Regions from separate parts of the Paenibacillus sp. FSL R7-0313 genome, predicted to be linked through region 2. Evidence: predicted binding sites of a transcription regulator. Region 2 holds the regulator's gene; each other region holds the start of a gene.

Region 1 (9,897 bases), 1.6 Mb from region 2:
ACCGGATCAACCTGCCGACAACGGACAGGCATCTAATCCGCCTGCGACAGATTCAGGTACTGACGGTACTGGTGAGGGCGAAGCTGGCGGTAACGGCGGCGGTACAGACACGGAAGGACAGACGGATGGTCAAACTGATGGCCAAACGGACGGACAGACGGATGAAACTGAGGAAGAACCAACTGACAATTCACCGTCTAATGTGACTGTTGCGGAAGATGGGAAATCAGGAAATATTACGAACTTTAAAGTTAACGGTAGTGCAGGGCAACCTGTAACGGTTACGATCAAAGCAACAGGTCATAGCTGGCTGGAAGTGTACAAAGGCGAAAACTCCAGTGGAGAGAAGTTGGAGTATGGTAACACAGCCGAAGGTGACAGCTATACCTTTGAGTTGGATAGTGCAGGCATGTATATTAAGTCCGGTTACGCTGCAGCGACCACGATTGAGGTTGGCGGGCAAGTTGTAACGGATGGCAAGGCGACCAATCGGATCCGTTTGAAGCTTGGTGAAGACAGTAGTAGTACTACTACTTCTTCTACAGGTGTTGAAAATGGATCAACGGACGGTACAGGGGGTACCACGGGGAACGAATAACCGGGTCAACTGCAGGAGACAATAACCGTGTCTTAACTTGCAGTTAACTTTTGGTGAAGTGAGGTGGATGGCTGTGACAGTCAGCTGGATCGTAACAGGTTTAGGGATCATTGTCAGCCTCCTGGGTTATTACCTGACTCCAAGTGCTTGGGGTTACGGAATATTGGGTTTTGGACTTGCACATGTGCTTTTGGGTGTGCTCGATATGTTCAGACAGCCCAACCGCAGCCGCTATTAGGTTGGAAGCTGGACCAGCAAGCATTTTTGGCAGCCACTTCAAGTGGAAGCCAAAAATGCTTTTTTCTTTGTGTAAAACAGCTTGAAATTAGACTTTTGCTTAAGGTATCCTCTATAATGTTACAGAACATACGATTAACTGAAAGGGTGACTGGTTTGAGCTCAGAAAATTCATTTGATATCGTGTCCAAAATGGACTTGCAAGAACTGACAAATGCCGTTACACAAACCGAGAAGGAAATTGGCACTCGTTATGACTTCAAGGGCAGCAAGAGCAGCCTGAAACTGGATAAGGATGCGTTAACGATCGTATCTGATGATGAGACCAAACTCAAGGCTGTCATTGACGTGCTGCAATCCAAAATGGCGAAGCGTGGTCTACCATTGAAAAACATTGATTATGCCAAAGTAGAGCCGGCGTCTTCTGGTACAGTCCGCCAGCGTTTGAATTTTAAACAGGGGATTGATCAGGACATCGCCAAGAAAATCAATATCCTGATTCGGGATTCCAAGATGAAGGTGAAGAGCCAGATTCAGGGAGACCAACTCCGGGTAACTGGTAAGAGTAAAAATGATTTGCAAGCAGTTATGCAGTTGCTAAATGGTGCTAACCTGCCTCTGGATTTGCAATATACAAATTTCAAGTAATATGGCCTTTTTGTAGCAAAAGTGTTTTTTGACACGGTATTGGGCGTATATTATACTAAGTGTGCATTGCTGGCAGTCATGCATCAAGTCCAGTCCTCATCGTTTGCTGACTTTGTGAAAAGCAGTACATCTTCTGGAAGTCACCGGAACGTTTAAAGCGGTTTTGCTTTTGAGCGGTTGACTTTATTTTTTGCGTTTCTACATAGTGGGATCATGTTAATACGGATTGACATTGAAACTGTACATTTCATGTTCCGGATGATGATAACGGGATTATGATGATTGTTTGGAGTAATGGAGGATATGAGGGAGGGCGTCTTGTGAATTTACCCAACCGGATTACGCTTGCACGAATTTGCTTAATCCCTTTTTTGATGGTGTTCCTGCTCGTGGATTTTCCATTTTATCCAGAGCCGTTGCAGCTTGGAAGTTTTTCGCTTCCGTATAATCAACTGATTGCTGCTGTTATTTTTATCATCGCCGCAAGCACAGATGGAATTGACGGATACCTTGCGCGGAAAAATAACATGGTTACCAATCTGGGGAAACTGCTTGATCCGCTCGCAGACAAGCTGCTGGTTACTGCAGTTTTGATCTCGCTTGTGGAGATGGGCAAGCTGGATTCCTGGATTGCAGTTGTTATTATTAGTCGTGAATTCGCAGTTACCGGCTTGCGTCAAATTGCATTGCTGGATGGTTCGGTTGTTGCCGCTAGTGCTTGGGGCAAGCTGAAGACTGTAGTGCAGATTGTGGCGATTGTGCTGTTGCTGTTGAACAATTTCCCGTTTTCATACACGGGTATTCACGTCGATATTATTGCGGTATGGGCAGCAGCGCTTATTACCATCTGGTCGGGTATCGATTACTTTATCAAAAACAAAAATTTGCTTCATTTAACAAAAGCATAATGGTTTGTTCTTAAATGGGTAATCATGAAGGAAGCATTGGGTCAGGGGCAATAGGAAATTATCCTATTGCCCTTTGATCACTCACCACGTGTACAGGAGGATGCTCAATGAAGGCAGAAATCATTGCAGTTGGCACAGAGCTACTGCTTGGACAAATCGTCAATACTAATGCCAGATACCTATCCCGTGAATTGGCTGCGATGGGGATCGATGTATATTTCCAAACGGTGGTTGGGGATAACCTGAACCGTCTTAGTGAAGCTATTCGCATTGCGCAGGGCCGTGCAGACGTTATTTTGTTTTCCGGTGGCATCGGACCTACCCAAGATGATCTGACCAAGGATGCGCTCGCAGCTGTTCTTAACCGGAAACTGCATACAGATCGAATGGCAATGGACAAAATTGAGAGCTTTTTCAGAGATCGTAATGTGGACATGACAGAGAATAACCGACGTCAGGCGATCGTTATTGATGGCGGAACACCTCTGGCCAATGAAACGGGCCTTGCGGCAGGAAATGCGATTTCTGATAATGACAAATATTATGTTGTGATGCCTGGACCACCTAAAGAGCTGATTCCAATGTTTGAACAGGAAGTCAAGCCCTGGCTGTTCCAGCATGTACTCACGGAAGAAATGCCGATCTATTCCCGAATGCTGAAATTCGCAGGTATTGGTGAATCTGCTCTGGAAGATCGACTATTGGATCTGATTGACGCGCAGACAGACCCTACGATTGCTCCTTACGCGAGTGAAGGCGAAGTTACGGTACGTGTCTCCACGAAGGCTGCGAGTGAGGGAGAGGCGAAGCTGAAGCTGGATGCGATGGAGGTTCAGATTCGGGAGCGATTGACAGAACATCTCTACGCGAACGAGGATGTGCCTATAGAGTACACGATTGTAACCATGATGTCTGACATGGGGTTGACGCTCAGCGCTGCTGAGAGCTGTACAGGAGGGCTTGTCATGCAAAGTCTGACCTCTGTACCCGGAAGTGCGTCAATGCTCAAAGGTGGAATTGTTTGTTACTCCAATGAAATTAAAGAAAAGTTGCTGAATGTGCCTCATGATTATCTGGAAGGTGAAGATGCACCAGGGGCGGTAAGTCCTGAGGTTGCAAAAGTGCTTGCTGAACAGATCCGTATGATTGGCGATGCTGATTTTGGCCTGGCTGTTACCGGTGTAGCTGGACCGGGATATTCGGAACGTAAACCACCCGGACTTGTCTTCATCGCTCTTGCTGAACGTGGAAAAGAGACGGAAATTCATGAGCTGCGTATTAATGGTAATCGTGAGACTGTTCGCATTCGTTCAGCCAAAGCGATTCTCTATCGCTTATGGCAAAAACTTGTGGCGATGGATTGATTAGTTAATAGCTTCGATTGCATTTACAGTTCCAAGCAAGTATAATTAAGGAAGACGGAAGAACCGTAGAATTAGGCTTTACAGCCTTATTTACGGTTCTTTTTTCTGTTTAATGGAAAGTTTCCTTGAGGAAGAGGCGCCTCGGCCTTTACAAAAAAAAACGAATGTATGTTCGAAAAAAAGCTTGGCAAACGTGTTAAAACAAGGTATCATTATCTTATAAACAGTAAAGGGTGTGAGCTTATTGTCAGACCGTCGTGCCGCGCTTGATATGGCGCTCCGTCAAATAGAGAAGCAATTTGGTAAAGGATCCATCATGAAACTGGGTGAGTCCACTCATATGAATGTGGAAATTATTCCCAGCGGTTCCTTGGCTTTGGATATTGCATTAGGAACAGGCGGCTTGCCTAAAGGCCGTATTGTTGAAATATATGGACCTGAATCCTCAGGTAAAACAACTGTCGCATTGCATGCGATTGCCGAAGTACAACGTGTTGGTGGACAAGCAGCATTTATCGATGCCGAGCATGCTCTTGATCCTCAATATGCAAGCAAATTGGGCGTTAACATTGACGAATTGCTTCTATCTCAGCCAGATACGGGTGAGCAAGGGCTGGAAATTGCAGAAGCTCTTGTGCGCAGTGGTGCAGTAGATATCGTCGTTATTGACTCTGTAGCCGCATTGGTTCCAAAAGCAGAGATTGAAGGCGAAATGGGAGATTCACACGTTGGTTTGCAAGCGCGTTTGATGTCTCAGGCGCTGCGTAAATTGTCTGGTGCAATCAGCAAATCCAAAACAATCGCAATCTTCATTAACCAGCTTCGTGAGAAAGTCGGCGTTATGTTTGGTAACCCGGAAACAACACCTGGTGGTCGTGCTCTGAAGTTTTATTCCACAGTACGTCTGGATGTGCGTCGTATTGAGAGTATCAAATCAGGCAATGACATGATTGGTAACCGTACTCGTATTAAAGTTGTGAAAAACAAAGTGGCACCTCCGTTTAAACAAGCGGAAGTGGATATCATGTATGGCGAGGGTATTTCGAGAGAAGGCAGTATCATTGACATTGGTACAGAGCTGGACATCGTTAATAAAAGTGGTGCATGGTACTCCTACGAAGGCGAGCGTTTAGGACAAGGCCGTGAGAACGCGAAGCAGTTCATGAAAGAGCATAAAGATATTGCTGAAATCATTGAACAAAAAATTCGGGTAGCTAGTAACTTGACTACCGCAGTCCCTGCGCCAACTAGTGAAGAGCAACAAAAAGAAGCAGAAGAAGAACAAGAATTGTTTGAAATCAACGAGTAATCTCTCAAATCCTCCCTTGTAGGGAGGGCCCTGAGGGTGTTTCCCACTGGACTCCGTAAACTTATCTGATTGAGCTTGGATCAATCTGGATAATGGATTGTAGTGGGGGAGTGCTCATGCTGTCCAACAGCCCCTGTCCCAATGGACAGGGGCTGTTGGCACGCTAACTGTGGAGTAAAGGCCGGGCAGAGTCCCCGGCCTTTTGTATTAGCGTTCTCTGTCTTATGTGAAGATGTGCTTGGCGTAATCAGAATGAAAATGTTATGAAAGGGGAGACCTGAATGGATCAACATGACGAGGATTTATATGAAGAAGCAGAAGAGGACGGCCTATCCCAATTTCCGGATAACGAAGAACTTATTATTACACGTGTAGAACGAACGAAGAGCAGGCAAGCTCGTTATCGAATCACTTTTGGCATCCACTCCATTACGGTTCTTGAAGATGTGATGATTAAATACAGGATGACTCAAGGCAATACGTTTATGAAGAAGGACCTTGAAGAAATTGTTGTAGCTGATGAGCGACAGCGTACGTATTCACAGTCTCTGCGCTTTTTGGAACATAAGCCGCGTACACGCCATGAATTAAGTCAGAAACTTCGTCAGAAGGAGTTTGCTGCACCATTAATTGAAGAGACGCTGGATCGACTTGAACGGGAGAAGTTAGTGGATGACGATCTATTTGCGAAGGAATGGACAAGACAGCGTATGGAGGGCAAGCGGAAGGGAAAACTGTGGATAAGGCAAGAGCTGCGTCAAAAGGGCATTGCCAATGATCTCATCGTTGAGGCACTAGAAGGTATTAGTACAGATGCGGAATTTGAGACTGCCTTGAGTGCCGGACGCAAAAAATGGAATCAGGTCAAAGGGGACGTTAAAGAGAAGAAAAATAAAACGCTTCCCTTCCTAATGAGACGTGGTTTTTCAATGGATATGGTGCGCCGTGTCGTGAATTGTTTAATTGAAGAAGATGAGGCTGGGGGCCCTGAAGATGACGAAGCGTTGTTATGGGATTAGCAGACTACAGTCTCTATACTGCATTCTCTTGACAATTTCTTTCGTCAAATACTAAAATGGACATGAGTCTGTAAGAAATGGACAACCCTTTTTCCTTCCAAAAAAGCGGTTTCGGTTTCTTAAGATTTATACCATTCTTAATTATGGGTTCGCTGGAAACAGTGAATAGTACGTGGAAACATGTACATGTGAAATGAAAATCGGCGGGGGATCGCCGTGAGTATTCGTTATTCCCAAACATATGTAAGGTTTGAAAACTGCAAATTGACCCAAGGAATGCCTTGGAGGAACCAACGAGGAGGTGAACAGTATGAATCCTGCAATCACGATCGCTCTCGTTGTGGCCGCGCTAATCATTGGGTTCGGAGTAGGGTATTTTATTCGCAAATCTCTTGCAGAGGCTAAAATCTCTAGTGCGGAACAAGCTGCCGTACAAATCGTGGAGAACGCGAAGAAAGAGGCAGAGGCACTGAAGAAAGAAACGGTGCTGGAAGCGAAGGATGAAATCCATCGCATTCGTGCTGAAGCTGAAAAAGACACTCGTGAACGTCGGAATGAAATTCAACGACAAGAAAGACGATTGTTGCAAAAAGAAGAGTCGCTGGATAAAAAATTGGAATCACTCGAACGTAAAGAAGAGCAAGTGGCTAACAAAGAGAAACGAATTGATGAGACTCAGCAGCAGATCGAAATGATTTACAAAAACCAGGTGACAGAGTTGGAACGTATATCCAACCTCACCATGGAAGACGCACGCAGTATCATACTGTCCAACGTAGAACAGGAAGTTCGTCATGAGACGGCTCAAATGATCAAGGACATTGAACAACAAGCGAAGGAAGAAGCGGACAAAAAGTCCCGCGAGATTATTACACTCGCCATCCAACGTTGTGCGGCTGACCACGTAGCGGAAACAACGGTTTCTGTTGTTACCCTGCCAAATGAAGAAATGAAAGGCCGGATTATCGGTCGTGAAGGACGTAACATCCGTGCGCTTGAAACCCTTACAGGGATTGACCTCATTATCGATGATACGCCAGAAGCTGTTATTCTGTCGGGCTTTGACCCGATTCGCCGTGAGATCGCCCGTACTGCCCTGGAGAAACTGGTGGCTGATGGACGTATTCACCCGGCACGGATTGAAGAGATGGTTGAGAAATCCCGCAAAGAAGTGGATGAGCGCATCCGTGAATACGGTGAGCAAGCTACCTTTGAAGTGGGCGTGCATGGTCTGCATCCGGATCTGATCAAAATTTTGGGCCGGTTGAAGTTCCGTACAAGTTACGGTCAAAACGTCTTGAAACATTCCATGGAAGTCGCTTATCTGGCTGGACTGATGGCTGGCGAACTCGGAGAAGACGTAACTCTGGCAAGACGTGCAGGTCTATTGCATGACATCGGTAAAGCGCTGGATCACGAAGTGGAAGGATCACACGTCGAAATTGGCGTGGAACTGGCGAAGAAATACAAAGAACATCCGGTTGTAATCAACAGTATCGCGTCCCATCACGGAGATTGCGAAGCGACTTCGGTCATTGCCATGTTGGTTGGCGCAGCAGATGCGCTATCCGCAGCAAGACCAGGCGCACGCCGCGAAACGCTGGAAACGTATATCAAACGACTGGAGAAGCTGGAAGAAATCTCAGAATCCTTCGAAGGTGTCGAGAAATCGTACGCCATTCAGGCCGGACGCGAAGTTCGCGTTATGGTACAGCCTGAGAAGATCGATGATGCTGAAGCCTTCCGCTTAGCCCGTGACATCACGAAGATGATTGAGAATGAACTCGACTATCCGGGTCACATCAAAGTCACCGTCATCCGGGAAACCCGTGCGGTTGAATACGCAAAATAGAGCATTACGGAAAAGTGGCCGCAGTAGTGGGCCACTTTTCCTGTTGATAGCCTGTTAAATGGCAACTACACATCATGGAACATGAGATAGAGTCCTGCAAAGGTTCAACATTTGAAGTAAGAGGACTTTGCAGGAATTGAGGAGGCAGTAATCAATGAAAGTTTTGTTTATTGGTGACATTGTAGGTAACGTGGGACGTAAGGCATTAAAGGAAAATTTACCGTACCTAAAATCGAAGTATAAGCCACATGTGGTGATTGTGAATGGTGAAAATGCGGCAGCAGGTCGCGGCATTACCGGTGCAATCGCGAATGAGTTTTTCAACTGGGGTGTACATGGTATTACACTTGGTAATCATACTTGGGACAATAAGGATATTTTTGATTTTATAGATGATGAGCCCCGCATGATTCGTCCAGCAAACTTTCCACCAGGTACACCAGGACGAGGATACACGGTTGTCAAAGGTGAAGGGAAAGAGCTAGCGATTGTCAATCTTCAAGGAAGAACGTTCCTGCCTGCTCTGGATTGTCCATTCCGTGTGGTTGATGAGATTGTAGACGAGCTACGCCAAGACCATAAATGTATTCTGGTCGATATGCATGCTGAAGCGACGTCAGAAAAGATTGCCATGGGATGGCATCTGGATGGACGTGCGTCTCTCGTTGTAGGTACACATACACATGTACAGAGTAACGATGATCGGATTTTGCCTGGAGGAACAGCTTACTTGACGGATGCAGGCATGGTAGGACCTCGTGACGGCATATTGGGTATGGAGCGTGAGGCTGTGTTGCGTAAGTTCTACACCCAGCTACCTGTACGTTTTGTTGTGGATGATGGCAAATGGCACTTCCATGGTGTTTTTGTTGAAATTGATGAAGCCACAGGCGCGGCAACACGCATCGAAAAAATTCGTCTGACGGAGGACGAGTGGCGCATGGAATAGGGGTATTGTCCCATTTTGCAGGGAAACCCGTCTAAAAAGAAGGAATTTTTTTGCCTCCCGCGAATAACATCTAGTAAGTGGAAACAAACTTTCAACATTCCCAGGGAGGTACTTACCATGGATGTATTAAAAGTTTCAGCAAAGTCCAATCCTAATTCTGTAGCCGGCGCTCTTGCAGGGGTTCTTCGTGAACGTGGAAATGCTGAACTGCAGGCAATTGGAGCGGGAGCACTGAACCAAGCCATTAAAGCGGTAGCGATAGCCCGGGGATTTGTAGCACCAAGCGGAGTTGACCTGATTTGTATTCCAGCTTTTACAGACATTGTGATCGACGGCGAGGACCGAACGGCCATTAAGCTGATTGTGGAGCCCAGATAATACATGCAGTATGCATTGAACCTGTTTACGATGTAGACAGGTTTTTTTGCGTTTTTTTGCAATGAAATATGGAGGAGGGTTTAAGATGTCCATGTCGGATTGGCGTGTAGCCGATTTTCACTGTGATGCACTGAGCAAAATTTTGATGCAGCCTGCTTTTTCTTTTGAAGATGCTCCACAACTGGATGTGAATTTGCAACGCTTGAAAGAGGGTAGAGTTGGGTTGCAGGCGTTTGCCATCTATTTACCCGAAGTTCTTGGAAGAGGCAAGTTTGAACATGTTATGGGGCAATTGGAGATATATCGTAGACGTGTAGAGAGAAGTCAGGAGCGGCCTGGCGGTACACAGACGTTGTTATGGCGTGAACAGGTGGCTCAGGTGGGGCAAACAGAGGGTCCCTGGGGATTAATCACACTGGAAGGTGTGGATGGTCTGGAGGGCAACCTGTTCTATCTGGAGTTATGTTATCAGATGGGTGTTCGAATCATTGGACTAACGTGGAACTATGCCAATTGGGCGGCTGACGGAGTAATGGAGAAGCGTGGAGCAGGTCTGACCGAGAAGGGGAAAGAACTGGTGCGCCAGTGTAATGAAATGGGAATGCTGTTAGATGTGTCACATTTGACGGAGAAAG
Region 2 (9,897 bases):
TCCCCATCGGAGCGCACCCAATCGATTATTGTCTTTATTGATGGAGAATTAAATGATATATACACTCCTATAAATCTCGAGACTTCTGTAGGCGATAAACAAGTTACATTAAATTGGAATCAGGTACAAAACGTTGAAAAATACATAATAGTGAACCTGAAACGTGCTATCCTTATGCTGACTATGACTACCGGCTTAGAAAAAGAGTTCGATCTGATTATGCAAGAAGTTAACAGCTTTATCGATTGGTACGAAGCAAAACATGCTGGAAGCGGAAAAGCATCTTATGCAATTGACAAGCATGAAAATAAGAAAGGGCCTTTCAAGAGCCGTAAGTACTAGATCCTATATGATCGGGTTCTGACGTTTGAGGTAAGTGAATAATAAAGATAGTTATTCTCCAACGTTTATTCTGATGGGTCATATAGATGTCCCTGTAATAAAAGAAGGGTTCTGATTGAATTCAGAAGCCTTCTTTTATTATTGTTATATTTAATATACGTGAATTTCTTATGGTTACAAAATTACTCCATTTTCGTTACGTAACCTTCATAGTTTCCGTAATATAATCCGTTTGAATAGGTAGTAGATGCTAGATTGAGTACTCCATACCAAACTCCATCAGCATAAGTATATGTCTTTGGAACATATTTTGCATCTCCATACTTATTGTTAGCATCTGAATATCTCACATATTTTTGCGTCGCCTGAATCGTAACACTTTGTGCAGTTACAGAACCTTGAACAGAAGATGAGGCAGAAGCAAGTGATGCTGGAACAGCAATACTTGCTACAATAGCAGTGAGCGCTCCAATTGTGGCTAGTTTCTTTTTCATGTAAATACCTCCTGAATTTTTTTGAATGAATTATAAAACTTTACTTTCTAAAAATACCATATAATTCAATGTAAAATTATGACATATATCACGTTGTGATTTGTATTTCATCCCCTTGCAGATCTGCTAACGTATCTTTCAAAAATTCCTCTAACTAATTAAGTAATATATCCAATCTAAACAGATTTGGACGATCATGAAATGCAGCGGATCAGTGAGATACTAGATGACTTTTTTTAATAGAAGTAGTACAAGTTGATTTGATATTATTTAACCCTTTCTTCGAAGACCGCTCTCATGAGTAGTTGTTGGATTAAAATCTGCTCGTTGTGAAGTTGTGGCCGGGAATGGATAAATCGTCTGAAATAAAATTGTCAAAAAATGTATCTTGATTCTTCTTCATTAGCCCACGTAACAATTTTGTGTTTATCTGTGACCAAGGCTTACCATTATAACAAACACAATCGTTCGTCGATTTAGATAATCGCAAAACTCACTTTTCATTAATGTTAAACTGTCTGAAGCAAAAGTTCTAAATCAAGCCTCCTTAGAAATTCTAATAGCCACGACATAGTAGCAAGTACTATCATTCATTCTTTCAAAATTCCAACCATCGTCCAATATATACAAATGGATGTTTCATTTGTATGTTGAAAGTTTCATATAGAAGAGGTATACTTTAATTAAATTTTGAGCAATTTAATTTTAAATAATTAATTGGAGATGTTAATATGGATCAAGCAAAACAACTAGTGACAGAACAACGTACATTTTTTTATACAGGACAAACTAAAAATATCGAGTATCGGATTAATGCGCTTCAACAGCTTAGAAAAGGAATTGAAAAGTATCAGCAACGGATTCAAGATGCACTTCGGGCAGATTTGAACAAATCAGAGGCGGAAGCTTACGGTTCAGAGATTCGTATTGTTTTGGGTGAACTGGATTTTGCATTAGAACACCTGCAGGAATGGGCTGCACCCAAACAAGTCCCAACCAATCCGGCTATGCCGGATGGGGTCAGCACCATTTATCCTGAACCATACGGAGTGGCGCTTATTATTGCACCTTGGAACTATCCTTTCCAATTGGCCTTCGGTCCACTGATTGGAGCAATTGCAGCCGGTAACTGTGCAGTTATCAAGCCTTCTGAATTAACACCAGCCGTATCTCGTCTGACGTATGATCTGATTCAGGAGATCTTCCCTCAGGAGTATATCGCAGTTATGGAAGGGGAAGTCGAGGCCAGCACAGCATTGTTGAAAGAGAAGTTTGATTATATTTTCTTCACAGGAAGCACAGGTGTTGGTCGCATTGTTATGAAGGCAGCTGCGGAGCACTTGACTCCTGTAACTCTTGAGTTGGGCGGTAAAAGTCCTGCTATTGTCCATAGCGATGCAGATCTGAAGCTGGTGGCTCAGCGTATTGTTCGTGGTAAGTTCCTGAATGCAGGCCAAACTTGCGTTGCTCCGGATTATTTGCTTGTACATGAACAAGTTCATGACGAATTGATCAATCTGATTGGCGCAGAGATCAAAGATAAATTTGGGAACGATGTGTTACAGAACGCTGATTTCCCGCATATTGTCAATGCTCGTAACTTTGATCGGTTATTGAAATTCCTCACAGATGGCAAAACGCTGATAGGTGGACGATCTGTACGTGAGCAGTTGCTGATTGAGCCAACTGTACTTGGAGATGTGAACTGGGAATCAGCTGTAATGCAAGAAGAGATCTTCGGTCCGATTCTTCCTGTATTTACGTACAGTGATCTGAACCCTATGCTGGATGAGATTGTTCGCCGGCCAAAACCATTGGCGCTATATCTCTTCACACAGGATGAGCAACTACAGGATCAGGTTCTGAATCAAGTATCCTTCGGTGGGGGTTGTATTAATGACACACTTTCTCATATGACTTCACACTATCTCCCGTTTGGTGGTGTAGGAGAGAGCGGTATGGGCTCATATCACGGGCAACAGAGCTTTGATGTGTTCTCGCATCACAAGAGTGTTCTGAAACGCAGTGAATAATTAGCCGCTAAAATAATATAAACATGAAAAAAAGAGGTTGTCCTGTTGATCAGGACAACCTCTTTCGTATTTCATTACATCTAGTTTTGTTACTCAAGTTAAATATTAATGAATATCTCGGAAAAGGCCAATGACTTTACCCAGAATACTAACATGTTTCAAACGTAAAGGTTCGAAGGTCGCATTCTCCGGTTGAAGGCGAATATGATCTTTTTCTTTATAGAACGTTTTCACTGTAGCTTCATCGTCTTCAGTCATTGCTACGACGATATCACCGTTATCAGCAGTTTGCTGTTGACGGACAATAACATAATCACCGTTAACGATTCCAGCTTCCACCATACTATCTCCGACTACTGAAAGCATAAACACTTTCTGTTCGCCTACATAATGTGTAGGAAGAGGGAAGTAGTCTTCAATGTTCTCGGTTGCAGTGATTGGAACCCCGGCTGTAACCTTACCAACGACAGGAATACGTGCAACGCTATGAGCAAATTGATGAGAATGCTCAGATTCTTCCTGGCTCAAAAGCTCAATGGCTCTTGGCTTGGTAGGGTCGCGTCGGATCAAACCTTTTTTCTCCAAACGATCCAAATGTCCATGTACTGTTGAGCTGGAAGCAAGTCCAACAGCTTCACCAATTTCCCGTACGGAAGGAGGATACCCCTTCAACCGGACTTCATTTCGTATAAACTCCAGAATAGCCTGCTGCCTGCTGGATATCTTCGACATACCGTATCAACCCCATTTTAGTAACGTTTGGGAAAATTATAACATAGAACCTCCGTTCGTACAAACATAAGTTCTAAATAAAATGGCATTAAATCAGTGTTTTTTAACTTATAGATCAGAAATTGTCCAAAAGTCAGAGCATAATACTGCAAATGCTTTGCAAAAGGAAGTGAAATAAGATATTTCTCCTTCAAAAAAGAAGCGAACAATTGTTCTAAAAATCTATTGAACAAAACAAGTGTTCGTGTTATATTGATTTCAAGAGATAGGAACAAACGTTTGGAGGCGGGTATTTAATGAGATATTCTACTTATCAAAGCATTTATGAACCAATGAATTCGGAACTGGTGAAGTCTAACATAGGGAACTACAAGAAGGTTTTAGCACGTTTCAAGATTTCTTCATGGATGTTAAAGGTAGCCATTACTTCTTTGATTATATTTATTGGATGCAGCACTGTTTTAACTGTATTTGCTGGCAATGAGAATGATGTTCTGCCTGGAGGAAAGATAGCCGTTTCACAAGGGGAAACATTATGGAGTATTTCTTTGGAACATAAACCTACGAATATGGATACACGTATTTATATAGAAGCAATTAAGAAAGTGAATCAACTTCATACAACTTCCATCCAAGTGGGACAAGTACTAGCTCTACCGCAATTTGCAGAATAAAATGCACATCAATGAGTGTTAACGCGTGTCAGCTTGACAAGCTGCCTTTATAATGGCAAAGTTAATATGACTTTGTATTTTTGGAGGGGACAAGCTTGGATATAGATAGTCTGGTAGCACGCATTAACGAATTGGCTCGTAAGCAAAAGTCCACTGGATTGTCGGAGGAAGAACTTGCTGAACGTGCCGAGCTAAGAGAGATTTATTTGAGTAATATTCGCAGCAATTTCAGACAACAACTGGATACCATTGAGATTGTTGATGATGAGAATGACAAAGGCCACCAAGGCAAACTCAAACACTAACGAAACCTAATGATATCATTATGATATTTAGGTTTCTTCCTGTTATTTTGAGTGTGCAATTTATAGGGGGAAATGTTGGTTTGCAATTATGTAAGCCGATACAAAGACACATAAGGGGGATTCTCATGTCGCGTTCGTTCGAGAGAACGGTTAAGAAAAATTCCAAGCAGTTAAATCAGCAACGCAAAAAAAGTGGTCAACCAATCACAGGTACACCAGGTGAAGAAGTCTTTAAGGGACGCAGCCTGTTGTTCCCTATATTTTTGATCGGTCTCGCCTTTTTGTATCTGTTTATGAGCACGTTCCTTGTGCAAGCTCCGATGACAACCTGGGACTGGGTGACAATGCTGCTTTACGTATTTTTGGCAGTCATCTTTATGCTTCGCCGTCCATACATCAAGATTAGCAGTAATCGGATTATAACGACGAAGGGTAATCGTGAACGTTCAATCGGGGTTGACGATATTGTCAAATTCAGAATTGAACCAGGTACAGTTGTTATCGAACATAACAGTCGCGGAAAAAGATGGGTGTTTACCAAGTTATTGAACCGTTACGATACAGATGCGATTGCAGAACGTTTGCTGAAGTTTGCAAAAGCACACCAGATCACCGTGGAAACCGTCGAAAAGTAATTATTGCATAAAGGGGTAGATGATCGGAATGGCATTAAAAGCGATTTTGTTCGACCTAGATGATACTTTATTATGGGATGAGCGTAGTGTTCGAGAAGCTTTTCATGAGACTTGTCTAATCGCAGCGAAAGAGACTGGGGTCAAACCAGAAGAACTTGAAGAAGCTGTTCGTAATGAAGCACGTGGACTGTATGAATCATATGAAACCTTTCCTTTTACCAAAATGATTGGAATCAATCCGTTTGAAGGCCTTTGGGCTAACTTTACTGGTGGGGATCAACCTGAGTTCCGTCAGTTGGAACAGCTTGCTCCAGTTTACCGTAAAGAATCCTGGCGTCGTGGCTTGTTGAAGTTGGGTATAGATCGGGAAGATCTTGCTGAACAACTGGCCGCACAGTTTGGAGTAGAACGGAGATCCAGACCACATGTATACGAAGAAACGATGGATACCTTGCGCCAGTTACAAGGAAAGTACAAACTTTTGTTGTTAACGAACGGTTGTCCTGCTTTGCAACAAGAGAAGTTGGATGGTGTACCTGAATTGACTCCTTTCTTTGATGAGATTATTATCTCGGGTAACTTCGGAAAAGGAAAACCAGATCCGTCGATATTTGAACATGCTTTGAATAAACTGGGTGTTAAACCCGAAGAGAGCATGATGGTTGGAGACAAGTTAACGACTGATATTCGTGGTGCTTTATCATCTGGCATCCAATCCGTATGGATTAACCGTGAGCATAAGACCAACAAAGAAACGTATGCGCCAGACCATGAAATAACGCATTTATCGGAATTAAATCAGCTTATTGCTAATTTCTAAGCAGATCAGCTATAACATCTTTCCTCAGCACCCTGAAACATTGGAAGCTTCAATGAACGATGATGTCGTTCTTGAAGTTACCAATGTTTTTTTATTTGAGCTTGTTGACTGAATTACCTTGTTAAAAGAGATCTCCATTTTTTTTTACTAAAAGTTATTGAAATTAGGGGGAAGCTGGATTAGAATATAACTAACATACTAGTATGACTAGTATTTAGATTGTCCTAAAGCAATTTCTTTTTGACTTACTTCATTAAAATGGAAGCAGGGAGTTATTGCTAATTATTTTATATTGATTGTAAGCGCTTAATATTTTGAAAAAGCTTCTTTTGATTTGGAGATCACACCACTTAGTAAGTGCTAATTAATGATGTGAAGCACCTTGGATTGTGTGATTCTACATAATACATCAAATTGATATCGCTTACATTTGGTAATTGTCTATTTCGTAGTGGGGGTGAAGTTGAAGGATTGGTTGTCTTCTACAAGAGGAGAAACGATGGGAGTTGTACATGAATTACTCTTACTTATCAAGTCCTGGATCGGAGTGAAAACACATGGAGTCGGAAACCGCTAAAACAACGTTAACCATGACATCTTTACGTAAAGAGAGCAGATTACGAACGGCAGCAACATTGTTCCGCAAAGACTGGCAGTTGTATTCACTATTAATCCTTCCCATCATCTATCTACTTATCTTTAAATATGGGCCGATGATTGGTAATGTGATTGCGTTCAGACGTTTTGTTCCCGGGGGAAGTATATTTGGAGAAACGTGGGTTGGATTAAGATACTTCAAAATGTTCATTGAGGACCCTACCTTCTGGAGAGTATTTGGTAATACGCTGATGTTAGGCGGACTTGCGTTGCTCTTTACATTCCCGGTTCCAATCATTTTTGCCTTGATGCTTAACGAAGTGAAAAGTAAACGATTCAAAAAGTTTGTACAGACCGCGTCTTATCTGCCTCATTTTCTGTCCATCGTTATCGTTGCGGGTATGATCCTGCAGCTGACAGCAGTGAATGGTTCCATTAATGGACTGGTGGCTTTCTTCACCGGAGACAATATTCCTTTTATGCAGCGGGCTGAGTGGTTCAGAACAATCTATATCACTTCTGAGGTATGGCAGGGTATGGGTTGGGGAGCGATTCTGTATCTGGCTGCACTGACAACCATTGATGATTCTTTGTACGAAGCTGCGCGTATCGATGGTGCCAATCGATGGAAGCAAACGATTCATGTAACGATACCAGGGATCTTGCCCACGATTGTGACGTTATTGATTTTGAACATGGGTAATTTCCTGGCTGTTGGATTTGAAAAAATCTTACTCTTGTACAATCCGCTGATCTACGAGACATCTGATGTGATCTCCACTTACCTGTATCGGGTCGGACTGGAATCCAGTAACTTCAGTTATGCTACCGCAATTGGCTTGTTCGAATCGCTGATCGGTCTGATTCTGGTGTTCTCCGTAAATGCCATCTCACGCAGACTGACACAAAGAAGCTTATGGTAAAGGAGGAGCATCATGCAGGAATCCAGATCTTACAAGGTGTTTAAAGTATTCAATGTTATCTTTCTGCTGTTCGTGGTATTTATAACGCTCTATCCATTTTTAAATGTCGTGGCACAATCCTTCAGTAGTGAGTCCTATATTAATTCGGGCAAGGTTAGTCTGTTCCCAAGAGGATTCAATGTAGAGACATACAAGACCATCTCACGTGACAGCATGTTCTGGACCAACTATAAAAACACGATTATCTACACTGTAGTAGGTACGTTAATCTCAATGTTCATGACGACCATTTTCGCATATGCCCTATCCAAAAAGAGGTTGATGGGTCGCAAGTTTCTGACGATGTTTGCCGTATTCACCATGTTCTTCAGTGGTGGATTGATTCCAAACTATGTGTTGATTAATTCCCTTGGGTTCAATAACACCATGTGGGCACTTGTTGTTCCTGGCGCAATTAGCATATACAACATGCTGATCATGAAGTCATTTTTTGAAAATATGCCTGAAGAACTGGAGGAAGCTGCCTCCATTGACGGTTTGAACACATACGGGATCTTGTTACGCATTATATTGCCGCTTAGTAAAGCAGTTATGGCAACCATGGTGCTGTTCTACGCAGTAGGTCATTGGAATTCCTGGTTCCCAGCCTTTCTGTATTTGGACAAAAAAGAACTGTTCCCGGTCACCATTTATTTGCGCAATATGATTGCAGGAGCGACAAGCGGGGCGTCTGCCGGTGCAACCTCAGCTGATAACCTGACACAGATTGCTGCCAATATTAAGTCAGTAACGATGGTATTAACCATCTTGCCGATACTCACCATCTATCCATTTGTCCAAAGATACTTTGTAACCGGTATCATGTTAGGGTCTGTTAAACAGTAATACGTAGCAGTTCTATGGCAAAGTCAACCTAAACCAAATTCAGGGGGATAACCTAAATGAATCAAAAGCCACGTAAGTTTGTTGGTAAAATGGTGTTGGCATCGATGATGACCGTTGTTCTGGCAGCATGTAGCAGCGGTACCGGAGCTGGAGGTGACGTCACAGAAGTTCAAACCAAGGCAGCGATGGAGACGTACAATGTAGGGGATACATTCAAGGCGACCGAGCCATTTAATCTCTCCATACTCTATAGTGATCAACCTAGTTATCCATATAAAAAAGACTGGTTACTTTTTAATAAAATTACCGAACTGACGGGTGTTACGCTTGAGCCAACGATTGTACCGATGAGTGATTACCCTCAGAAGAGATCTCTGTTGATTAGCTCCGGTGATGCACCTCTGGTTATTCCTAAAACGTACCCTGGTGAAGAGGCTGCATTTGTGTCCTCCGGTGCGATTTTGCCAATTAGCGATTATATCGATTTGATGCCAAACTTCAAGGATAAAGTGGAAAAATGGGGTTTGGAAGATGAACTTGAAGGACTTCGACAGGAAGATGGGAAGTACTATGTACTCCCGGGTCTGCATGAAGAAGTATGGCCAGATTACACACTACTCGTAAGAACGGATGTTTTTGAAGAAAATAACATCGCGATTCCAACCACATGGGACGAATTGTATGATGCAGCCAAAAAACTGAAAGAGATCTACCCGGATTCCATTCCGTTTTCGGACCGCTTCCAATTTAATAGTACGTTGAACATCGCTGCTACCGGCTTTGGTACCAAGGCTGGATGGGGTTTTGGTAACGGATTGACGTATAAGGAAGATCAGGATGAGTTTGTGTACACGGCTACAACACCAGAATATAAAGAGATGCTAACGTACTTTAACAAGTTGGTATCCGAAGGATTGCTGGACAAAGAAAGTTTTACACAGGATGATGATCAGGCTGTACAGAAATTTGTATCCGGCAAATCATTCATGATTAATGGTAATTCCCAAACGGTGGTGCTGCACCGAAATGATATGGACAAAACGCTGGGAGAAGATAAATACTCAGTTGCAAAGATTACAGTACCTGGTGGACCAAAAGGGCAATTAATGTCCGGCTCCAGACTTGAAAACGGTGTTATGATATCCGGAAAAATTCAAAAAAACGAAAACTTCAAAGCTATTATGCAATTTGTGGATTGGTTATACTACAGTGATGAGGGTCAAGAGTTTGCTAAATGGGGCGTTGAAGGCGAAACATTTACCAAAGAGGGCGGAAAACGTAAATTGGTAGAAGATGTGAACTACAATGGCTTGAATCCAAAAGGCACGAAAGACTTGCGTATTGACTATGGCTTCTCTGGTGGTGTATTTGCCTACGGGGGTACCACAGATTTGCTGCAATCGATGTTTAGTGAAGAAGAGTTGAAATTCCAACAAGACATGAAGGATACCAAGGAA
Region 3 (9,897 bases), 790 kb from region 2:
GTTATTCCCGAAGGTGAAGCCAAGGGCCGCGAGGGAAGTGGCAAGCTGCACGGTTATAGCGACAACTACATTCAACTGGTCTTTGACGGAACCATGGATATGGTCGGTAAAGTGTGCCGGGTCAAAGTGGTTGAAGCTGGCGTCAACGAGAGTCAGGCTACGCTGGTACGTGTGTTGGAAGAGAATCTTAAGTCCGCCGCGATGTGATCGAGGCGTCAGAAACAAGGATTTCATTTCCTTGGGGAGCTTACCCGGGGAGATGAGGTCCTTCTTTTGCAAAAAATAAGATAAAGATATCGAAGTTGATGGGGGAGAGCACGATGAACAAAAAAGAAATTTCAGCAGGCGGAGTTGTTTATAGAACAGGGGAAGACGGACGTCTTCAAATTCAGCTTATCGTAGATCGTTATGGTAAAACAACTCTCGCCAAGGGCAAAATGGAAGAGGGAGAAACAATCGAACAGACGGCACTGCGCGAGATTTTGGAAGAGACAGGTATGGTGGGTCGCATTGTAGAGCCGGTTGATATCATTGCTTATACGTACCAACATGCAGATTTTGGCCCGGTGGACAAGGAAGTTCATTATTATCTCGTTGAAGCCGAGAGTGGTGATCTACAGCCTCAGATTGAAGAAATTAAGGGTGTGGATTGGTATGCTCCAGAAGAAGCATGGTCCAGACAGCAGCAGAACGGATATGATAATAACGATGATATCTTGCGTGTAGCCCTGAACAAGTTAGGCATTAACGTATAACGCATTATTGTTCGAGTCAGTTACCCGCGCGTTCTGTGGGTCTGATAGGCAGATCATCAAGCCACGGGTGACTTCGCCGCTGGGGCGTGGACCGGTGGTTTTTTGTGCCAGATTGGCAAGTAACAGAACGGTAAAGCAAGCAGTGAACTGGTGATGTTAAAAAGGGTCTGGGCATGCGCAATCTGTGCCCCGTTGTCCGCTGACAGCCAGGCCGAAGCTGCATGCAGCTGGCCGATCAGCGGCATAAACAGCAGCGCTCCCGCAATGTTTAATACAACATGGGAGGCTGCGACAAATTTGCCTGCGGATGCTCCGCCCGCGGCAGCGATCACGGCAGTGATGCAGGTCCCCACGTTGGACCCGATCACAATGGCGATGCCGATCTCCACAGGCAGTACCCCTGTGGCTGCGAGCGTAATCGCCATGCTAATGACAGCTGCGCTGCTGTGAATGAGCGCTGTCAGACAGGCACCTGCCAGGAAGCCCCACCACAAGCTGTCGGCCGAGCGGTCGAGAAACCATTGAAATACGCCCATGCTCCGCAAGGGTAAGGCAATGGATTGCATTACCTGAATGCCTGTCATAACAAGTGCAAATCCCGCAGCTGCGAGGAAGCTGTACTGGATGTTAAACAGTGTCCGGCGCGTGCGTTCAGGAGCGGCCAGATTGCGTTCACCAAGGACAACAAACATGGCCCAGCCCGTAAGCGACAGGACAAGCAGCGGCAGGGAAGCACGTCCGATCTGTAATCCCACCAGCTCCGTCGTCAGACATGTCCCGATGTTGGTACCGAGGATGATGCCGAGTGTGCGTCCATAGGTAATTAATCTGGCATTAGCCAGTCCAATGGTGAGCACGGTGACCGCAGTACTGCTCTGTAACAAGGCCGTTGCACCTGCACTGAAGGCCATGCCTTTCCATGGAGCAGAGGTGGCGCGATTGAGCCAACCTGCCAACATGGGCCCTGCCATGCGCTGCAAGGCCGTCTCCATCAGCTTCATGCCACCAAAAAAGATAATAAGCCCATAGAGTAGGGGCAATATCACATCTCTAAACATAGAAATATCATTCCTTCCGTCCGGTTCCTTAACTCATCCTATGAGTAAGAAAAGACAACCATGACAAGCCTAAAGGAATTCAGAGGGAAGCGACCTAATTTCCGTCCCCTAATTCGAAAGATACGGTGATTCGTGCAAACGTAGTGGAGGGGACAAAATCGAATCTGAAGAAGCGAAGCGCTCGCCTTTGTCTCCGGATTTTCCCTTTTAAGAAAGGGGATTAAAAAAAATCTGGAGACAACAGCGATCGAAAGATCGATTCGAACCCGGAACGCCACTCATACAGCGCTCAAAGTAACACCTTAGCGCCGATTGCTCTCAATTGCTGCACCCCAATTCGAAAGATACGGTGATTCGTGCAAACGTAGTGGAGGGGACGAAATCGAATCTGAAGAAGCGAAGCGTGCGCCTTTGCCTCCGGATTTTCCCTTTAAAAAAGGGAATCAAAAAAATCTGGAGACAACAGCGATCGGAAGATCGATTCGTAACCGAAACGCCACCTACGCGCCGCACCAAACCTATCTTTTCAACTAACTATGAAAGAAGTGGATCTACCTTGCCATCAGTTACACTCGAACGCAGTCGCAAAAAGCGGCTTGAACATGCACATCCATGGATATTTAACAATGAAATTGCCTCTGTTGATGGAAACCCGGAGCCGGGAGATCTGGTCAATGTATTGAATCATCAAGGTCGCTATCTGGCGACAGGATATTACAATCCCGCATCCCAGATCACGGTAAGGGTTGTAGCTTATCAACCCTTGGAGTCCGAACAGATGGATACGGCGTTCTTTGCAGCACGTTTCCGTGATTGCTTGCGTCATCGGGAACGTTTTATCCAGGATGGCGAGGCGTACCGTCTCGTTTATGGGGAAGCTGATTTTCTGCCAGGATTGATCGTTGATCGATTCGGCAGTATCCTCGTTGTACAGTTGCTTACACTTGGCATGGATCGTTGCCGTGAAGCCATCGTACAGGCACTCATTGAAGTAATGCAGCCAGAAGGCATATATGAGCGCAGCGATGTCTCGATTCGTGAACTGGAAGGTTTGGAGCAGACCAAAGGTCCACTGTACGGAGATTGCCCGCGACATGTCACCGTTACAGAGAATGGACTACTCATTAAAGTGGACATCGTAGAAGGACAGAAGACAGGTTACTTCTTCGACCAACGTGAGAATCGTGCAGCGATCGAACCGCTCATGAAGGGTTGGGGCTACAAGAGTGGAATTACACTCCAAACGACTGAGCAGGACGGCACAGAGCAGCTCTTGCCTATGAATAAAAGCGGTAAGGTAGTTACATTCCCTTATTGGGATGGTGCCACTGTACTGGAGTGCTTCTCACACACAGGCAGCTTCACGTTAAATGCTTGCAAGTATGGAGCCAAAAAAGTGACTTGTCTTGATATTTCGGAGCATGCCATTGAGAGTGCACGAACAAATGTGGAGCTGAACGGTTTCACCGACCGGGTCGAATTTGTAGTTGCTGATGCATTCCAGTACTTGCGTGAACAAGTGAAAGGACTGGATGAACGTACCGCACGTGCACGTGCAGGCGAACAGAAAGTGGATACATCCAAAGCGCTGGCAGCTGGCGGTAAAACATTTGATGTCGTCATCCTCGATCCTCCTGCATTTGCCAAAACGAAATCAGCAGTTAAAGGTGCATGCCGTGGATATAAAGATATCAACCTGCAAGGAATGAAACTGGTTAATGAGGGCGGATATTTGGTAACAGCCAGCTGTTCGTATCACATGCGTCCAGATCTCTTCCTAGATACGATTGCCGATGCAGCGGAAGATGCAGGCAAAGTGCTTCGTCTGATCGACTGGAAAGCAGCCGGTAAGGATCACCCGCAAATTTTGGGCGTGGATGAAGGACATTACCTGAAATTTGCTATTTTCGAAGTACGCAGTAAAAAGAATTAGAAGAGTCTGTTTCATTTTTTTTTTGATCTCTCGTGAGGTAAAGTGAGTTTTAAATAAATGATACTTTCGGTCAAAAGTCCCCAGTGTGAACAGCTGCGGGCTTTTTGCCGTGTTAACGGAGATGATCTCCGGTTTTACCGGATAGTGGCAAACGTATGTTCCGAACCAAGTCAGATATGTTATACTGGGAATTAAAATCTTGTACGTGTGGTTTGGAGGATTAGACATGTCCGTTCGTTTTGTTATTGGCCGGGCAGGCAGCGGTAAAAGCTCGCTGATTACCCGGGAAATTACATCCCTGCTTCAACAAGAACCGCAAGGTAAACCTTTAATTTTACTCGTTCCCGAACAGAGTTCTTTTCGGACAGAGCAGGCATTGGTGTCTTCTGGAGCAATTAAAGGTACCATGCGTGCAGAAGTGCTCGGCTTTCGCCGTTTAGCCTATCGTATAATGCAGGAAGCAGGCGGTTCTGCTCGTATTCCAATCGGAGCCGAAGGCAAAAAGATGCTGCTCTACAAAGTCATCCAGCGCCGTAAGGAAGAATTGAAGCTGTTTGGTGCATCCGGCAGCCAGCTGGGTTTTATAGGCGAATTAAATGACTTATATAGTGAATTTAAACGTTATGAAGTTGATCCATCATTGCTGGAAGAAGGGCTGTCTGGAGGGAATACCTCGTCCACTTCGCCAATTCTGGAGGACAAGTTGCATGACTTGAATCTGATATATCGTGACTATGAACAGGAACTGACCAATTTATATATTGATGATGAAGATACGTTGACCGAGCTGACAGATCGTTTGTCGGAAAGTGCATTGCTGCAGGATGCCCAGATCTGGATTGATGGTTTTCAGGGATTCACGCCACAGGAGATGAGTGTGATCGGTCGGCTAATGTTGCAGTCGTCTTCCGTGACAATTGCACTGACATTGGATCGTCCTTATGATCACGGGGCTCTGCCTGGAGAACTGGAACTGTTTTATCCCACGGCGAGTGCCTACGCACGTCTCAAAGGAATGGCAGAAGAACTAGGTGTACCGAGTGATATAACCGTGCTAGATTCAGAGATTCCACCAAGATACAAGGATCGTCCGGGACTTGCTCATCTGGAGGCTGGTTTCGACCGCCGAATTCGGTGGAAAAGTGATGGCCGTGATTCCGGAATCCGACTGGTTGCAGCGGAGAACCGTCGAGCTGAGATGGAGGGAGCACTGCGTGAGATGCGGCGCCTGGCGCAAAACGAAGGTGCGCGTTATCGGGATATGGCGGTACTTGTTCGTCAGTTGGATACCTACGCTGATATAGCTGAACCGTTATTTAGGGATTATGGCGTACCCGTCTTTCTGGACCGTAGAAGAAATGAACTTCATCATCCATTATCTGAGTTTATCCGTTCCGCACTTGATATTGTTCGGCGCCACTGGCGTTACGAGGATGTATTTCGCTGTGTGAAAACGGATCTGTTGCTTCCGCGTGATGGTTCCATCACCCGTGAAGATATGGACCAGCTTGAGAATTATGTACTGGCTTGTGGTATTCATGGGTATCGCTGGACTGACGGCAAACCGTGGAAGTATGTACCAAGTCTTTCGCTGGAAGACAACGGTCAGGATGGCCGTAGTCGAGGACGGGACCAAATGCTTTCTTTAATGGAGAGCTGCCGAACGGTCATTACAGATTCCTTGGGTGTTTTTGAGAAACGGATGAAAAAGGCAAAGACAGCCAAAGCTCAATGCGAGGCATTATACAGACTGCTGGAAGATGCCGAAATCCCCTGGAAGTTGGAACATATGTCTGCTGAAGCTAAGGCTCAGGGTGACCCCGAACGGTCGAGAGAACATCGGCAGATGTGGGGAGCTGTCCTGGATTTATTGGATCAGATGGTAGATATGATGGGGAATGAACGGCTGGATATCACGCTGTTTGCCGGGATGATTGAGACCGGATTGACCGAACTGAAACTGGGTCTGGTACCACCAGCACTGGATCAGGTATTGGTTGGTTCGATGGACCGTACACGTCTCCAGGACATCAAATATGTATTTATCCTTGGTGCAGTTGATGGTGAGTTGCCCGCCGTACCTCAGGATGATGGTGTATTAACAGAGCTGGAAAGATCGTTGCTGACGGAAAGAGGTGTGGCGCTTGGACCAGGTGCAACAAGGCAGATGCTGGATGAACGTTTTCTAATCTATACGGCACTTACAGCCGCAAGCAGTCAGTTATGGCTGAGTTACCCGGTTGCTGATGATGAGGGGAAAACACTGCTTCCTTCCGAGATTGTCCGCCATGTACGGAAGATGTTTGGTTTACAAGAACAGCCATTGCTCGCTCAACCGCCGATTGCGAACTCGGAAGAAGCACATTGGTCCTATGTCACCCATCCAGGACAGAGTCTGTCTACGCTCATTGGACAATTGCGCAAATGGCGCCGCGGAGAAGACATCCCTGAAATGTGGTGGGCGGTCTACAATTGGCATGTATCTCGGGAGACAAGCAGACCTCAGCTGGAGCGGTTGATGGGATCGGTCTTTTATCGTAATCGGGCAATGCCACTACGGACAGCCACCAGTCGCAGACTGTATGGCACAGAGGTAAGGACGAGTGTCTCGCGTATGGAGCGGTTCGTTGCTTGTCCGTTCTCCCATTTTGCTTCACACGGGCTGCGCCTCAAAGAACGGCAATTGTACCGCTTGCAGGCTCCTGATATCGGACAACTTTTTCATGCTGCACTAAGCCAGCTGGCTATGCGGTTGCGTGAAGAAAATCGTAGTTGGGGCAGCTTGACTCCAGACCAATGCCGCCAGGAAGCCGAGCAAACCGTGGAGCAGATTGCACCACAGCTGCAAGGGGAGATTTTGCTCAGCACCAAGCGATATGGTTATATTTTCCGCAAATTGAAGGACATTGTTAGCCGGGCATCCGTTATTCTCGGGGAACAGTCCAGACGTGGAAGTTTTGAACCGATTGGGCTGGAGCTTGATTTTGGACCGGATAAACCGCTGCCCCCACTCCGTTTTGAACTGGAGAACGGCTGTGTGATGGAGATCGTGGGTCGTATTGACCGTGTGGATGTGGCAGAAGGAGAGAATGGTCTGCTCCTGCGTGTCATTGACTATAAATCAAGCCAAACGGACCTCAAGCTTCATGAAGTGTATTATGGTCTGTCGTTGCAGATGCTCACCTATCTGGAGGTGCTGCTTAGTGCTGCCGAGGAATGGCTTGGAGAAACGGCCATGCCGGGAGGAACGTTGTATTTCCATGTGCATAACCCGCTGTTGCAATCGGCAAACGGCATGACATCAGAGCAGGCAGGACAAGAACTGCTGAAACGGTTCAAAATGAAAGGTTTGCTGCTGGCGGATCGGGACGCAATCGCTCAAATGGACAACACCCTGGATAAGGGGTATTCAGCTATTATTCCAGTTGCCCTTAAGGCGGACGGAAGCTTTTATAGCAGTGCCGCTGTAGCCACACCAGAGCAATGGGATACGCTGCTTGCTTCGGTTCGCAGTAATATCCGTGAGATTGGAACCCGAATTACGGATGGAGATGTAGCCATTGAGCCTTATCGTATTCAGCAGGAAGTGGCGTGCACATTCTGTCCGTATAAGCCTGTATGTCAGTTTGATGAGAATATAGAAGGAAATGAATACAATCTGTTGTCCAAACCGGGCAAACAGCAAATATGGGATATGTTATCTCACACCAAGGGAGGGGAAACATCATGACGAATATGCCAAAACCGGAAGGAAGCTTCTGGAGTGATGACCAGTGGAGTGCCATCTCGGAAAGCGGAGAAGATATTCTGGTTGCCGCTGCGGCCGGATCGGGCAAGACAGCTGTATTGGTCGAACGTATTATTCGCAAGATCGCAGATCCCTCCCAAGGGTTCAGTGTGGATCGTTTGCTTGTAGCGACGTTTACCAAAGCCGCCGCCGCCGAGATGAAACAACGGATTCGGGAAGCGCTGGAACGTGCGCTTGAAGAACAGCCTGGGGAAGAACATTTGCGTAAGCAGCTGTCGCTGCTTGGGCGAGCATCTATCACAACATTGCATTCATTCTGTATGGAAGTCATTCGGCGGTACTATCAGCAAATTCCGTTGAACCCGGCTTTCCGTATCCTGAATGAAAATGAAGCGGAAATCATGCGACAGGAACTGCTCGAAGAACTCTTTGAGGAAAAGTACGGCGAAGAAGATGAAGGGAGTACATTCCGTGAATTGGTGGACTGGTTCAGTGGAGAACGAAACGATGATGCCATGCATCGACTGGTGCAACGATTATATGATTTCTCCCGCAGTCATTCCTGGCCGGATCATTGGCTCTCCGAGATGGCATCCGCTTTTCAGGTGGAAAGTGTAGAGGCGCTTGGACATTCAGCATGGGTTCAGAGTATTTTGCGTGATGCGGCTCTTGCTTTAAGTGGTGCAGCAGGACTGCTTCGTCAAGGCATCCATATTTCCATGCAGCCTGAAGGTCCGGCACCTTATGCAGATACGTTAAAAGAAGACCTGGTGATGGTAGAAGAGCTATTGTCTGCGGTCCAGGTTATGCCATGGGAGAGGTTGCCTGAAGTGTTTCAACCCGCTGCATTTGGCAAACTGAAACCCTGCAAAAAAGATCAGACGGACCCGGCTTTACAGGATCAGGTGAAGGAACTTCGGGAGGCTGCAAAAAAGGCAGTTACTGACCTGAAAGGCTCACTGTTCGGAAGAACTGCGTTTTCGTTCTGGCAGGAGCTGGAGCAGGCGGCACCACTCATGCAGGAGTTGTCAAGGTTGGTTAGTACATTTGGAGAACGTTATCGACAGGCCAAACAGGAACGTGGGCAAGTTGACTTCAGTGATCTGGAGCATTACTGTCTGCACATTTTACGACATGAGGATTCAACGCCTGAACTGTCGATGCCTTCCGATGCGGCTATGGAGTACCGTTCGCGATTTGATGAAGTGTTGCTTGATGAATATCAGGACACCAATACGGTTCAAGAAGATATCGTCAAGCTGATCTCCAGAGAAAACCCGGGTAACCGATTCATGGTCGGTGATGTCAAACAGAGTATCTACCGTTTCCGGTTGGCCGAGCCAGGTCTGTTTATGAACAAGTATCGCCAATATGGAGCGAGCACACGTGAGGACGGAATGGTGGGAAATCATCTGAGTCGTACAGGTCAACGTATTGATCTTGCGCGGAATTTCCGCAGTCGTGCGGAAGTCGTGCATTCGGTCAATATGATATTCCGGCAACTCATGAACGAAGGTGTGGCAGAGATTGCTTACGATGAACGAGCTCAGCTGGCATATGGGGCTACGTTCCCGTCAGAAACACTTGGTGATGAGGCGTATACACCTGAACTCATGCTGATCGATCGTCAGGGTGGTGGTCCTGATCTGACAGAGAGCACGGATGAGAATGGGGATGTATCGGTCTCCGCAGAACTGGAGAGTGCCGAACTTGAAACAGCCCAGTTGGAAGCAAGGGCGATCGCAAGGCGTATTCGTGAGATGGTTGGGGATACGGACAAACCTGCCCTCCATGTATATGACAAAGCCCTGCAAACGATGCGCCCGGCACGTTACGGTGACATGGTCATCTTGCTGCGTTCGACCTTGATGTGGGCTCCGCTCATGATTGAGGAATTCAGACAGCAGGGAATTCCTGCTGGAGGAGAACAGAGCAAGGGCTATTTTCAGGCTACAGAAGTGGAAATCATGATGTCTCTGCTTCAGCTTGTTGATAATCCAAGGCAGGATATTCCGCTTGCTTCCGTGCTTCGTTCCCCGATTGTCGGACTGGATGAAGAGGAACTGGCACAGATTCGGCTTGGTGACAAAAGACAGTCATTTTATGATGCGGTTATATCGGCTGCTGGAGAGTGGAGCGATTCTTCCACTAATGCCGTACAACAATCCCGGCAGGATAATCATCCTGATACCAATATCGTCCAGTTACAGTGGCCGGAAGCCTGGTCAGAGATGGAACAGGGACAGCGGGAGACAGCAGCTTTAGTCGAGGCAGAGATCCTGGATGATGTCTATGAATTCGATGTGCATAAAGTGCATACAGATGGAATGCAAGATGCTGGTGTTGCGGGACATGCAAGTGAGGATCTGAGCATAACGGAGATCTCAGGCTCGGAGTTACAGC

The links. Region 2 encodes LexA, which represses DNA repair genes until DNA is damaged. Its sites were predicted from a motif close to CGAACATATGTTCG; they were not measured.
Region 1: recA (recombinase RecA) is a predicted target of LexA. The motif match lies at 3,917-3,930, and genes of this name have one in related genera.
Region 3: addB (helicase-exonuclease AddAB subunit AddB) is a predicted target of LexA. The motif match lies at 3,895-3,908, and genes of this name have one in related genera.

The regions. Positions count from the first base shown of each region.
Region 1 covers NZ_CP150219.1:5,621,132-5,631,028, reverse strand. Annotated here, with positions in the region: gene NSQ38_RS24415 (RodZ domain-containing protein) at 1-598, shown strand, start outside; gene NSQ38_RS24410 (hypothetical protein) at 672-836, shown strand; gene NSQ38_RS24405 (YajQ family cyclic di-GMP-binding protein) at 992-1,483, shown strand; gene pgsA (CDP-diacylglycerol--glycerol-3-phosphate 3-phosphatidyltransferase) at 1,804-2,391, shown strand; gene NSQ38_RS24395 (competence/damage-inducible protein A) at 2,499-3,755, shown strand; gene recA (recombinase RecA) at 4,000-5,064, shown strand; gene NSQ38_RS24385 (regulatory protein RecX) at 5,346-6,083, shown strand; gene rny (ribonuclease Y) at 6,394-7,935, shown strand; gene NSQ38_RS24375 (TIGR00282 family metallophosphoesterase) at 8,090-8,884, shown strand; gene NSQ38_RS24370 (stage V sporulation protein S) at 9,002-9,262, shown strand; gene NSQ38_RS24365 (dipeptidase) at 9,348-9,897, shown strand, end outside.
Region 2 covers NZ_CP150219.1:4,051,523-4,061,419, forward strand. Annotated here, with positions in the region: gene NSQ38_RS17820 (hypothetical protein) at 1-342, shown strand, start outside; partial or broken gene NSQ38_RS17815 (SOS response-associated peptidase) at 1-17, opposite strand, end outside; gene NSQ38_RS17825 (hypothetical protein) at 525-836, opposite strand; gene NSQ38_RS17830 (aldehyde dehydrogenase) at 1,568-2,869, shown strand; gene lexA (transcriptional repressor LexA) at 2,975-3,601, opposite strand; gene NSQ38_RS17840 (LysM peptidoglycan-binding domain-containing protein) at 3,898-4,275, shown strand; gene NSQ38_RS17845 (DUF896 domain-containing protein) at 4,371-4,580, shown strand; gene NSQ38_RS17850 (hypothetical protein) at 4,706-5,215, shown strand; gene NSQ38_RS17855 (HAD family hydrolase) at 5,244-6,035, shown strand; gene NSQ38_RS17860 (ABC transporter permease subunit) at 6,593-7,555, shown strand; gene NSQ38_RS17865 (carbohydrate ABC transporter permease) at 7,568-8,440, shown strand; gene NSQ38_RS17870 (extracellular solute-binding protein) at 8,497-9,897, shown strand, end outside.
Region 3 covers NZ_CP150219.1:3,262,036-3,271,932, forward strand. Annotated here, with positions in the region: gene mtaB (tRNA (N(6)-L-threonylcarbamoyladenosine(37)-C(2))-methylthiotransferase MtaB) at 1-207, shown strand, start outside; gene NSQ38_RS14275 (NUDIX domain-containing protein) at 321-755, shown strand; gene NSQ38_RS14280 (Na/Pi symporter) at 812-1,813, opposite strand; gene NSQ38_RS14285 (class I SAM-dependent rRNA methyltransferase) at 2,370-3,746, shown strand; gene addB (helicase-exonuclease AddAB subunit AddB) at 3,973-7,476, shown strand; gene addA (helicase-exonuclease AddAB subunit AddA) at 7,473-9,897, shown strand, end outside.